DNA from 3 places in the Vogesella facilis genome. Region 3 is predicted to be linked to each of the others. Evidence: riboswitches for the same ligand, from Rfam matches in the RefSeq annotation. Region 3 holds a riboswitch; each other region holds the start of a gene.
What was found. Region 3 has a riboswitch for glycine ahead of gcvT (glycine cleavage system aminomethyltransferase GcvT). Riboswitches for the same ligand answer to the same signal wherever they lie in the genome.
Positions count from the first base shown of each region.

Region 1: linked by a shared signal. The riboswitch ahead of glyA (serine hydroxymethyltransferase) and the one ahead of gcvT (glycine cleavage system aminomethyltransferase GcvT) in region 3 are both predicted to bind glycine.
Region 2: linked by a shared signal. The riboswitch ahead of glyA (serine hydroxymethyltransferase) and the one ahead of gcvT (glycine cleavage system aminomethyltransferase GcvT) in region 3 are both predicted to bind glycine.

Region 1 covers NZ_JBHRXN010000026.1:6,556-10,508, reverse strand. Annotated here, with positions in the region: gene ACFOLG_RS09035 (LysR family transcriptional regulator) at 1-694, opposite strand, end outside; gene ACFOLG_RS09030 (NAD(P)-dependent oxidoreductase) at 800-1,444, shown strand; glycine riboswitch at 1,619-1,717, shown strand; glycine riboswitch at 1,719-1,814, shown strand; gene glyA (serine hydroxymethyltransferase) at 1,957-3,210, shown strand; gene ACFOLG_RS09020 (L-serine ammonia-lyase) at 3,334-3,953, shown strand, end outside.
Region 2 covers NZ_JBHRXN010000009.1:25,173-29,125, forward strand. Annotated here, with positions in the region: gene glyA (serine hydroxymethyltransferase) at 1-1,098, opposite strand, end outside; glycine riboswitch at 1,185-1,283, opposite strand; glycine riboswitch at 1,285-1,383, opposite strand; gene ACFOLG_RS02970 (hypothetical protein) at 1,422-1,712, opposite strand; gene ACFOLG_RS02975 (hypothetical protein) at 1,822-2,034, shown strand; gene betA (choline dehydrogenase) at 2,156-3,895, opposite strand.
Region 3 covers NZ_JBHRXN010000036.1:447,564-451,516, forward strand. Annotated here, with positions in the region: gene gcvP (aminomethyl-transferring glycine dehydrogenase) at 1-192, opposite strand, end outside; gene gcvH (glycine cleavage system protein GcvH) at 357-743, opposite strand; gene gcvT (glycine cleavage system aminomethyltransferase GcvT) at 825-1,910, opposite strand; glycine riboswitch at 1,944-2,038, opposite strand; glycine riboswitch at 2,048-2,138, opposite strand; gene gluQRS (tRNA glutamyl-Q(34) synthetase GluQRS) at 2,296-3,192, opposite strand; gene fdxA (ferredoxin FdxA) at 3,268-3,591, shown strand; gene cheD (chemoreceptor glutamine deamidase CheD) at 3,601-3,953, opposite strand, start outside.

The DNA of each region.
Region 1 (3,953 bases), on a different contig from region 3:
GCGCGAACGCGCGCGCCGACAGCATGCTGTTGCTGGCGATGCGCGCCGGCAGCCTCAGCCGCACCACGTCCTCGCCGCGCGTCAGCTGCAGCGGAAACTGCGCACTGCCGCGCGGGTTGACGCCGATCAGCGCATGGCGGTGCAGCTCGGCCGGCTGCTGCGGCGCCCCCGCCGCCAGCAGGTAGCCCGGCGCGGCGCACAGCAGCAGCGGCCAGTCGCACAGATAGCGCGCCACCTGGGTGGAGTCCGGCAGATTGCCGGCACGCAGGGCCAGGTCGATGCGCAAGTCAGTCAGATCCACCAGCTCATCGTGAAAAAACAGTTGCAGGCTCAGCCCGGGGTTGGCCGCCAGCAGCGGCGCCAGCGCCTCGCCCAGCACACCGCCGGCAAAGCCGCTGGGCGCGGAGATGCGCAGCTCGCCGCTGGGCGCCTCGCGCATGGCGGTCAGCTGGCTTTCCGCCTGCCGTGCCGCCGCCAGCATCTGCGCGCAGCCCTGGTAGAACAGGCTGCCGGCCTCGGTCAGGCTGAGTTTGCGGGTGGTGCGATGCAGCAGAGTCACGCCGTGCTGCCGCTCCAGCCGCCGCACGTGCTGGCTCACCGCCGACGGTGTCATCTCCAGCGCGCGCGCCGCGCCGTTCATCGAGCCCTGCTCGATCACCGTGGCAAACACCGCCATGCTGCGCAGTTCATCCATTTATGTAGCCCTGCTTCACAATGAATGAAAAATAGCATGGATTATCAAGCAGGGCGCCGTTTACTACCATGTACTCATGTTCCATCCCCCGTGAAGGAGTTCAGCATGAAGATTGCCCTTATCGGCGCCAGCGGCTTTGTCGGCAGCGCCATCCAGCAGGAAGCCCTGGCCCGCGGCCATCAAGTCAGCGCCATTGTCAGCCGCCCTGAGCGCATTAGCGCTGCGGCCAACCTTGCCGTGCTGGCGGCCAATGCCTATGACGCCGACAGCATCGCCGCAGCCGTGGCCGGCCACGACGTGGTGATCAGCGCCTTCAACCCCGGCTGGGACAAGGCCGACATCCGCCAGCTGTTCCTGCAGGGCCATGCCGCCATCGTGGCCGGGGTCAAGGCCGCCGGCGTGGCGCGCTTCATCGAGGTGGGCGGCGCCGGCAGCCTGTACGTGGCGCCCGGTCTGCAACTGATCGACACCCCGCACTTTCCCGCCGAATACAAGGAAGGCGCCGAAGGCGCGCGCCAGGCGCTGCTGCAGCTGCAGGACGAGCAGCAGCTGGACTGGGCCTTCGTGTCGCCGCCCGCGCTGCTGGCGCCGGGCGAGCGCAGCGGCCAGTACCGGCTGGGCGGCGACCAGCTGCTGATGGCCGGCGACGCCCCGGCCGGCATCAGCGTGGCCGATCTGGCGGTGGCCATCGTCGACGAGGCCGAAACGCCGCAGCATCACCGCCGCCGCTTTACCGCCGCCAGCGTCTGACGCGACGCAGCATCCCCCGCCCCGCCGGTACCGCAAACGCCCGGCGGGGCGTTTTGCGTCTGCAGCCACACAACTTGCTGCAGCTGCACATCGAATACTGTCCGACATGCGTTGACAGCCTCGGCCAGCTTCTCTAGATTGCGCCAAGCCACGCGGCCGATTGCAAGGTTGGCCGCCACCAGCGCAGGAGAGACTGCCCGGACAAGCGTCCAGCGGCAGCGCCGAAGGGGAATCGCCCCAGAAACTCTCAGGCAAAAGAACTGCACTGGTCAGGCACTCTGGAGAGTAGGCCCGCAACCGCGCGGCCTCGCCGAAGGCAGCATGGCCAGTGCACACTGCGCCGCAATCTCTCAGGCAAAGGGACAGAGGGGGCATCGTCCGGTGATACCGGGCGGACGCCCATCCATCTGTCTGCCGCATCCAGCAGACCGTCCGCCCGTCACCGCCCGTTTTATTCAAGGCGCGGTGCGGCCAACCTTTTGCCGCCTGCGCCGGCGACCAGGAGATACGCGATGTTTACCCAGGATATGCAGATTGCCGGTTTCGACGACGCCCTGTGGGCCGCCATGCAGGCCGAAGACCAACGCCAGCAGGACCACATCGAGCTGATCGCCTCCGAGAACTACACCAGCCCGCGCGTGATGCAGGCCCAGGGCAGCCAGCTCACCAACAAATATGCAGAGGGCTACCCCGGCAAGCGCTACTACGGCGGCTGCGAACACGTGGACGTGGTGGAGCAACTGGCCATCGACCGCGCCAAGCAGCTGTTCGGCGCCGACTACGCCAACGTGCAGCCGCATTCCGGCAGCCAGGCCAATGCTGCGGTGTACATGGCGCTCTTGGAGCCGCACGACACCGTGCTCGGCATGAGCCTGGCCCACGGCGGCCACCTCACCCACGGCGCCAAGGTCAACTTCTCCGGCAAGATCTACCACGCGGTGCAGTACGGCCTGAACCCGGAAACCGGCGAGATCGACTACGACGAAGTGCAGCGCATGGCCAACGAATACCAGCCGAAGATGATCGTGGCCGGCTTCTCCGCCTACTCGCTGATCGTCGACTGGAAACGCATGAGCGAGATCGCCGACAGCATCGGCGCCTATTTGTTCGTGGACATGGCCCATGTGGCCGGCCTGGTGGCGGCCGGGCTGTACCCGAACCCGATTCCGCACGCCCACGTGGTGACCACCACCACCCACAAGACCCTGCGCGGCCCGCGTGGCGGCCTGATCCTGGCGGCGGCCAACCCGGAGCTGGAGAAGAAGCTGAACTCGGTGGTATTCCCCGGCATCCAGGGCGGCCCGCTGATGCACGTGATCGCCGCCAAGGCAGTGGCATTCCAGGAAGCGCTGCAGCCGGAGTTCGTCGACTACCAGAAGCAGGTGCTGGCCAACGCCCGCGCCATGGTGAAGGTGTTCCAGGACCGCGGCTACAGCATCGTGTCCGGCAAGACCGACGACCACCTGTTCCTGCTGAGCCTGATCGACAAGGGCCTCACCGGCAAGGCGGCCGATGCCGCGCTGGGCGCCGCCCACATCACAGTGAACAAGAACGCGGTGCCGAACGATCCGCAAAGCCCGTTCGTGACCAGCGGCATCCGCATCGGCACCCCGGCCATCACCAGCCGTGGCTTCAAGGAGACCGAAGCGCGCCAGGTGGCGCACTGGGTGTGCGACATTCTGGACGACATCGACAACCCGGAAGTGGGCGCACGCGTAAAACGCCAGGTAGCGGAGCTTTGCGCCGCGTATCCGGTCTATCGTTAAACAAGCCATAACATGCTGCGGCCAACCCTGGCCGTGGTGCGTTATCCAATACCACGGGGCCACCCCCTGTAAACCGGGCGCCGCCAACCCACGGCGGCGCCACAACCAGACAAGAGAAGCAGCATGGCTATCAGTGTTTTCGACCTGTTCAAGATCGGCATCGGCCCGTCCAGCTCCCATACCGTCGGCCCGATGCGCGCCGCGCGCCAGTTCATCGCCCGGCTGGAAAAGGATGGCCAGCTGAGCGCCACCGCGCGCGTGAAATCGGAAATGTTCGGCTCGCTGGGCGCCACCGGCAAAGGCCACGGCACCGATACCGCGGTGCTGCTGGGCCTGGCCGGCGAACAGCCGGACCTGGTCGATACCGACGCCGTGCCGCAGATACTGGCCACCATTCGCGCCGACAAGGCCATCACCCTGCTCGGCCAGCAGCGCATCGCCTTCAACGAGGCGGAAGACCTGCTGCTATATAAGCGCAAGGCACTGCCCTACCACCCCAACGGCATGATCTTCGAAGCCTTCGACGCCGATGGCAACAGCCTGTCCAAGCGTGCCTACTACTCGGTGGGCGGCGGTTTCGTGGTGGACGAGGCGGCCATCGATGCCGGCTTCGTGCCGCCGGGCGTTACCGAGCTGAAGCACCCGTTCAAGACCGGCGCCGAGCTGCTGGCGCTGTGCCAGCGCCACGGCAAGAGCATCAGCCAGATCATGCTGGAAAACGAGCTGGCCTGGCGCAGCGAGGA
Region 2 (3,953 bases), on a different contig from region 3:
GGTGCCGATGCGGATGCCGCTGGTCACGAACGGGCTTTGCGGGTCGTTCGGCACTGCGTTCTTGTTCACGGTGATGTGGGCGGCGCCCAGCGCGGCGTCGGCCGCCTTGCCGGTCAGGCCCTTGTCGATCAGGCTTAGCAGGAACAGGTGGTCGTCGGTCTTGCCGGACACGATGCTGTAGCCGCGCTCCTGGAACACCGCCACCATGGCGCGAGCGTTGGTCAGCACCTGTTTTTGATAGTCGACGAACTCCGGCTGCAGCGCCTCCTGGAACGCCACCGCCTTGGCGGCGATCACGTGCATCAGCGGGCCGCCCTGGATGCCGGGGAACACCACCGAATTCAGTTTCTTCTCCAGCTCCGGGTTGGCTGCAGCCAGAATCAGGCCGCCGCGCGGGCCGCGCAGGGTCTTGTGGGTGGTGGTGGTCACCACGTGGGCGTGCGGAATCGGGTTCGGGTACAGCCCGGCCGCCACCAGGCCGGCCACGTGCGCCATGTCCACGAACAGGTAGGCGCCGATGCTGTCGGCGATCTCGCGCATGCGTTTCCAGTCGACGATCAGCGAGTAGGCGGAGAAACCGGCCACGATCATCTTCGGCTGGTATTCATTGGCCATGCGCTGCACTTCGTCGTAGTCGATCTCGCCGGTTTCCGGGTTCAGGCCGTACTGCACCGCGTGGTAGATCTTGCCGGAGAAATTGACCTTGGCGCCGTGGGTGAGGTGGCCACCGTGGGCCAGGCTCATGCCGAGCACGGTGTCGTGCGGCTCCAGCAGCGCCATGTAGACGGCGGCGTTGGCCTGGCTGCCGGAGTGCGGCTGCACGTTGGCGTAGTCGGCGCCGAACAGCTGCTTGGCGCGATCGATGGCCAGCTGCTCCACTACGTCCACATGTTCGCAGCCGCCGTAGTAGCGCTTGCCGGGGTAGCCCTCGGCATACTTGTTGGTGAGCTGGCTGCCCTGGGCCTGCATCACGCGCGGGCTGGTGTAGTTCTCGGAGGCGATCAGCTCAATGTGGTCCTGCTGGCGTTGGTCTTCGGCCTGCATGGCGGCCCACAGGGCGTCGTCGAAGCCGGCAATCTGCATATCCTGGGTAAACATGGCGCTCTCCAAACGGGTGGGCTGCGGCCAACGTTGGCCGCAAGCCCGATAAACGGGGTGGGTGGTCGCTGGCGACCGTGTTTGCCCCCTCTGTCCGTGTGCCTGAGAGATTGGGCGCGTGGTGCTGCTGACGCGCCGTGCTGCCTTCGGCGAGATGCGCGGGCGCGCATCTGCTCTCCAGAGAGCCTGGGCAGGACAGTTCTTTTGCCTGAGAGTTTTCGGGGCGATTCCCCTTCGGCGCCGCCGCTGGGTGCGTACCCGGGCGATCTCTCCTGTCTGCCTGACATGGCTGTCAGTCAATCTAGAGAGCACCCGGAAGGGCGTCAATGCATGCCGGCGGTGGCTTTTTTACCGCCCGGCAGCGCGGTGGCGGCGTGGCGCGCAGCGGCGGCGAAAAGCACACTATTTGCGTCGGTCATGGCATGAAAGCGGTCGGCTATGGCAATGCGGCGGCGGCGGCCGGCAGCATGGGTGGCCGATTCTAATATTTTGATTTTTATGAGAAATGCGGCTTTTTTGCGACAGTTTGCCTGGCCGGCGGGAGGCGGGCGCTGGCGATGGTGTGGCGGCGAGGTGTTTTCGTTATCGACTGTAATGGATTCGTAAAGATACATTTATATGATCAGTATCGAACATTGATGTCGCAATCTTGATGTTGCATTGCACAAGATGGCGCTACAATTCCGGCATAGTTTGATGACTGAAAACATATTGGAAGCTGAAATGAAATACATTATCTCTAGCCTGCTGGCACTGCTGCGTAACAACAACACTCAACTGGAAGCCGGTCTGCGCGTGAATTACGCCCCGCATGGCTATGTGAAGAAGTTCGACGGCACCGTGGTGGCCTACGACAAGGCGCGCGGCGTGCTGGTGGCCTGGCCGCGTGGTGGCAGCGACTGGCTGTCGAAGGAAGATCTGGCAGTCATCTGCTGAAATATTCGGATATGAAAAAACGGCTCGCAACTGGCGGGCCGTTTTTTTTGTCCTGCCGATGGCGCCAATAAAAAAAGCGCACCACACGGTGCGCCAGAAGGGAGGCCATACCTCAGACGAATCAGCGTACGGTCGCTGGTTTGGGCGGGTACCACAGCAGGGCGGCCTGCGGGTCGCGCGCAGCGGCCTCGGCCAGTTTGACCGGCTGCTGGCCGGCAACAAAGTAGGCGGCCTGCGAGCGCGCCAGCGGTGCACGACCGCGGATGCGGTCGGCGATCTTCTCCGCCAGCATGATGGTGGGGGCGTTGAGGTTGCCGGTGGTGACCTGCGGCATGATCGACGCATCCACCACGCGCAGGCCGGCCAGGCCATGCACGCGGCCTTCGCCATCCACCACCGCCATCGGGTCGCTGGCGTCGCCCATCTTGCAGGTACAGGACGGGTGCAGCGCGGTCTCGGCGTGCTCGCGCACGAAGGCGTCGATCTCGGCATCGCTCTTGATCATCATGCCGGGCTTGATCTCCTTGCCGCGGAACTCGTCCATCGCCTGCTGGGCGATGATCTCGCGGGTGATGCGCACCCCGGCGCGGAACTCCTGCCAGTCGATGTCGTGCGCCATGTAGTTGAAGCGCAGGATCGGATGGTCGCGCGGGTCGCAGCTCTTTAGCTTGACGCTGCCGGTGCTGGGCGAGCGCATCGAGCCGACGTGGCACTGGAAGCCGTGCGCCTTCACCGGGTTGCTGCCGTCGTAGTTCATCGCCAGCGGAATGAAGTGGTACTGCAGGTTGGGCCAGGCGAACTCGCTGCTGCTGCGGATGAAGCCGCCGGCCTCGAAGTGGTTGCTGGCGCCGATGCCGGTGCCGCGCAGATACCATTCGATGCCGATCGGCGGCTTGTTCCACCACTGCAGCGCCGGGTACAGCGACACCGGCTTCAGGCATTCGTACTGCAGGTACATCTCCAGGTGATCCTGCAGGTTTTCGCCCACACCGGGCAGGTGCACCACGCTATTGATGCCCATGGCGCGCAGCTCGTCGGCATTGCCCACGCCGGAGCGCTGCAGCAGCTGCGGGCTGGCGATGGCGCCGTTGCTGACGATCACCTCGCGGCTGGCGTACGCCTCATGCCAGCTGCCGCCCTGCAGGTAGCTGACGCCGATGGCGCGCTTGCCGTCGAACAGGATGCGGTCGGCCACGGCGCGGGTTTTCACCTGCAGGGTTGGCCGCTGCCGCGCGGTATCGAGGTAGGCCAGCGAGGTGCTGCAGCGGCGGCCGTCGGCGGTGGTGGTGCGGTCCATCGGGCCGAAGCCTTCCTGACGGTAGCCGTTCAGGTCGTCGGTGCGCGGGTGGCCGGCCTGCTCGCCGGCGGCGACGAAGGCGGCGAACAGCGGCGAGATGTCGGCCTTGGGGGTGGTGACGTGCAGCGGGCCGGCGTCGCCGTGGTAGTCGTTGCCGCCCTTGTCATAGGTTTCCGCCTTGCGGAAGTAGGGCAGGCAGTCGCGGTAGCTCCAGTCTTCCAGCCCCTTGTTCTTGGCCCAGTTGTCGTAATCCATGGCATTGCCGCGGATATAGACCATGCCGTTGATCAGCGAGGAGCCGCCCAGGCCCTTGCCGCGGCCCTGGGTCATGATGCGGTTGCCCATGTGCGGCTCGGGCTGGGTGGTGTAGGCCCAGTTGTAGGTCTTGCCCTGCAGCGGATAGGCCAGCGCCGACGGCATTTGCGTGCGCCAGTCCAGCCGCCAGTCCGGGCCGCCGGCTTCCAGCAGCAGCACGCTGACATCGGCATCCTCGGTCAGCCGCGCGGCCAGCACGCAGCCGGCGGAGCCGGCGCCGACGATGATGTAGTCGAATTCCTGTTTCATGACCGTTCTCTTGCGGCGGGGCCGCGTTCAGGGTGGGCGGACATTGCGGTAAACGGTA
Region 3 (3,953 bases):
GTCGGCTTCGCGCTGTGCCGGCGGGATGTCCAGCGCACGGTTGAAGCGGATATTGGCCGGCACGGTCTGCGCCACCAGGTCTTCCAGCGAGGCAGCGCCTACGTAGGCCAGCATCTCGGCCTTCTCGGCCTCGCACGGGCCGATGTGGCGTTCGATGAATTCTTGATGATTGAAGAGTTGCGAGAGCGTCATGTCTTCGATTCCGTATTTCACTGGCCACGGCAACACACGGAAAAATACCGGCCGCGCCACTGCGGCCAACCTTGGCGCTGCCGCGCCCGGTTGCGTGTGTTTGCGTGTGTTGCCATGGCTAAAAAACAAAAACCCCGCCGTCTTGCGACGGCAGGGCCATTGGATCAGGCGCCGACTTCGGCTGCGTAGGCAGCGGCGTCCATCAGGCCATCCAGATCGGCAGCGTTGGCCGGCTTGATCTTGAAGAACCAGCCAGCGCCGTACGGCTCGCTGTTGGCCAGGTCCGGGGTGGCTTCCAGGTCGCCGTTCACCGCCAGGATTTCGCCGGCGATCGGTGCATATACGTCGGAAGCGGCTTTCACCGATTCCACCACGCCAGCCTGTTCGCCATCGGCCAGGTTGCTGCCAACGGCCGGCAGTTCCACGAATACGATGTCACCCAGCAGCTCCTGCGCGTGCTCGGTAATGCCAACGGTAACGGAGCCGTCGGCTTCCAGGCGCAGCCATTCATGGCTGGAAACGTATTTCAGTTCGGCGGGGATGTTGCTCATGGGGTTTCTCCTGATGCAGATAGTTTGGATCTTGGTTGGGTATTACCGGGCGACGCTCTCGCCTCGTCGTTATACACCAGCTTATTCAAAAACTTTCTTGCCATTGCGCACGAACGGCATTTTCACCACGCGCACTTCGGTCAGCGTGCCGCGCAGGTCCACCAGGGCGGTGGCGCCGGTGGCGGCCGGTACGCGGGCGATGGCGATGGAATGCTTCAGCGTCGGCGAGAAGGTGCCGCTGGTGATGATGCCTTCGGCACCGTCCACCACCACTTTCAGGCCTTCGCGCAGCACGCCGCGGCCTTCCAGCACCAGGCCGACCTGCTTCATGGCCACGCCGGCGGCCTTCTGCGCCTGCAGTGCCTGGCGGCCGATGAAGTCGCGCTCTTCCGGGTTCCAGGCGATGGTCCAGCCCATGCCGGCTTCCAGCGGCGACACGGTTTCGTCCATGTCGTGGCCGTACAGGTTCATGCCGGCTTCCAGGCGCAGGGTGTCGCGGGCACCCAGGCCGATCGGCGCTACGCCGGCAGCTTGCAGCTGGTTGAAGAAGGTGATGGCTTCGGCAGCGGGAATCATGATTTCCAGGCCGTCTTCACCGGTGTAGCCGGTGCGGGCGACGAACCAGTCGCCGAACGGCAGCCCCTGGAACACTTTCAGGCCCTGGATGGCTTCGGCCCAGTCCGGCTTAACCGCACAGACTTTGGCGATGGCTTGCGGACCTTGCACCGCCAGCATGGCCAGGTCGCGGCGCACGTTCAGTGCCACGTCGAAACCGGCGGACTGCTTGTCCATCCATGCCAGGTCTTTTTCGGTGGTACCGGCGTTGATCACCATGCGGTAACCGTTGGCCGCCAGGTACACGATCAGGTCGTCCACCACGCCGCCTTGCTCGTTGAGCATGCCGGAGTACAGTGCCTTGCCTTCGAAGCCCAGTTTGGACACGTCGTTGGCGATCAGCTTTTGCAGCCAGCCTTTGGCGTCGCTGCCGGTGATGTCCACCACGGTCATGTGGGACACATCGAACATGCCGGCGTCACTACGCACGACTTCATGTTCTTTCAGCTGCGAGCCGTAATGGATGGGCATTTCCCAGCCGGCAAAGTCGACCATCTTTGCATTGGCGGCGATGTGCGCATCAAACAGGGGGGTACGTTTCGGGGCCGTCATGGGCAAGTCCTCGGAGTGAGTTTTTCCGCTAGCTCACACCCCTCTGTCCCTGCACCTGAGATTTTCCGGCATTGCGCCGTTAGCCCCTTCGGTGGGCGCGATATGCGCCGCTCTCCAGATTCTACGGACCTTGCGATCCGATTCTTGCAGTCCTTTTGCCTGAGCGATTGCGGGTGCACTTGCGCCTTCGGCGGCAGCCCTGCGGCTGCACTCTCCTGCGGAATGCGGCGATTATCGTCGCCCCCCGCCGGCTTGGCAAGTCGGGTTTTGTCCATTTTTCAGGCACTTGCGGCAAGTCCTTGCCTGCCGGGCGTGATATTTCGCTTTGCGGCCAACCGCTTAGCGTGCCAGCCACGGCTGACGCGGTGGCTGGTAGCGCAACAACTCAGGTAATGGTCACCGGCCCGGCCGGCACCCGCGACAGCGACCACTGGCCGTGCGCCCACTGCCACAGCTCGGCCAGGCTACCCGCCTCGGCCGGCGCGGCGTGGCCGAGGCGCAGCAGCGCCAGCCGCAGTTCCTGCGCCGCCAGCGCCGGGGTAATCGCCGGCGCCAGCGTCTGCTTGGAGAGTTTCTCGCCGGCGGCATTCACCATCAGCGGCAGGTGGCAGTGGCTGACCGCCGCGCCGCCCAGGCATTGCCGCAGCCACAGCTGACGCGGCGTAGACACCAGCAGATCGGCGCCGCGCACGATGTCGCTGATGCCCTGCTCGATGTCGTCCACCACCACCGCCAGCTGGTAGGCCCAGAAGCCGTCGGCGCGCAGCAGCACGAAGTCGCCGATGTCGCGCTGCAATTGCTGCGCGTAGTGGCCTTGCAGGCGATCGTCGAAGCCCAGCACGGCGTCCGGCACCCGCAGCCGCCAGGCGCGCGGCGTGCGCCCCGGCGCCACGCCGTGGCGGCAGCTGCCGGGGTAGACCATGCCGTCGACACCACGTTGGCCATGTTCCGCGATTTCCTTGCGCGTGCAGCCGCAGCCGTAGGCATCGCCCTGGGCGATCAGCTGCGCCAGCGCCGCGCGGTACAGTGCGTGGCGCTGGCTCTGGTACACCACTTCGCCGTCCCACTCGAAGCCGAACGCCTGCAGCGTGCACAGGATGTTGGCCGCAGCCCCCGGCATTTCGCGCGGCGGATCCAGGTCTTCCATGCGCAGCAACCATTGTCCGCCGCGGCTGCGGGCCTCGAGGTAACTGCCGACCGCCGTGGTCAGCGAGCCGGCATGCAGCAGGCCGGTGGGGCTGGGAGCGAAACGGCCGCGATAATCAGGATTCTGGGCAGACATACGGGAACGGGCGGACAATAATCACAGACAGGCACCGTTGGCACGGTGCGGCCGGCAATAGACGGAGGACGGGAAATGACGCACGTTGTAACTGAAGCCTGCATCAAATGCAAATACACCGACTGCGTGGAAGTGTGCCCGGTGGACTGCTTCCATGAAGGCCCCAATTGCCTGGTGATCGACCCGGACGAGTGCATCGACTGCACGCTGTGTGTACCGGAGTGCCCAATCGACGCCATCACCACCGAAGAGGAGCTGCCGCCAGGGCAACTGGTGATGCTGGCGCTGAATGCCGAGCTGTCGAAAACCTGGCCGGTGATCGTCAGCCAGAAAGAGCCGTTGCCCGATCACGAGCACTGGGCCGGCGTCAGCGACAAGCGCGATCTGCTGGAACGCTGACGCAGCGGCTCAGATAAACAGGTCGATATCGCCGCTACCCTTGCTTTCCGTATCGCGGTCGATGCGGCGGCGGTAGCTGTCCTCTTCCTGCACCAGGGTCTGCTGCGGACGGATTTTCTTGATCAGCACCTTGCCGCTATCGGTAAAGAAATACACCTTGCGCGCAATATCCGCCCCCAAGTCTTCCGCCACGATGGGGATATGTTCCTGTGCCAGGAAGGCATGCACGAAACTGGCGTTGCGCTGACCGATATTCACCTTGCTCATGCCGTCCAGCACGTTGCCGCCGCCGAATACCTTGGCTTCTAGGCTGCGGCGGTTGGCACCCAGCTTCAGCATGTCGTTGATCAGCAGCTCCATGG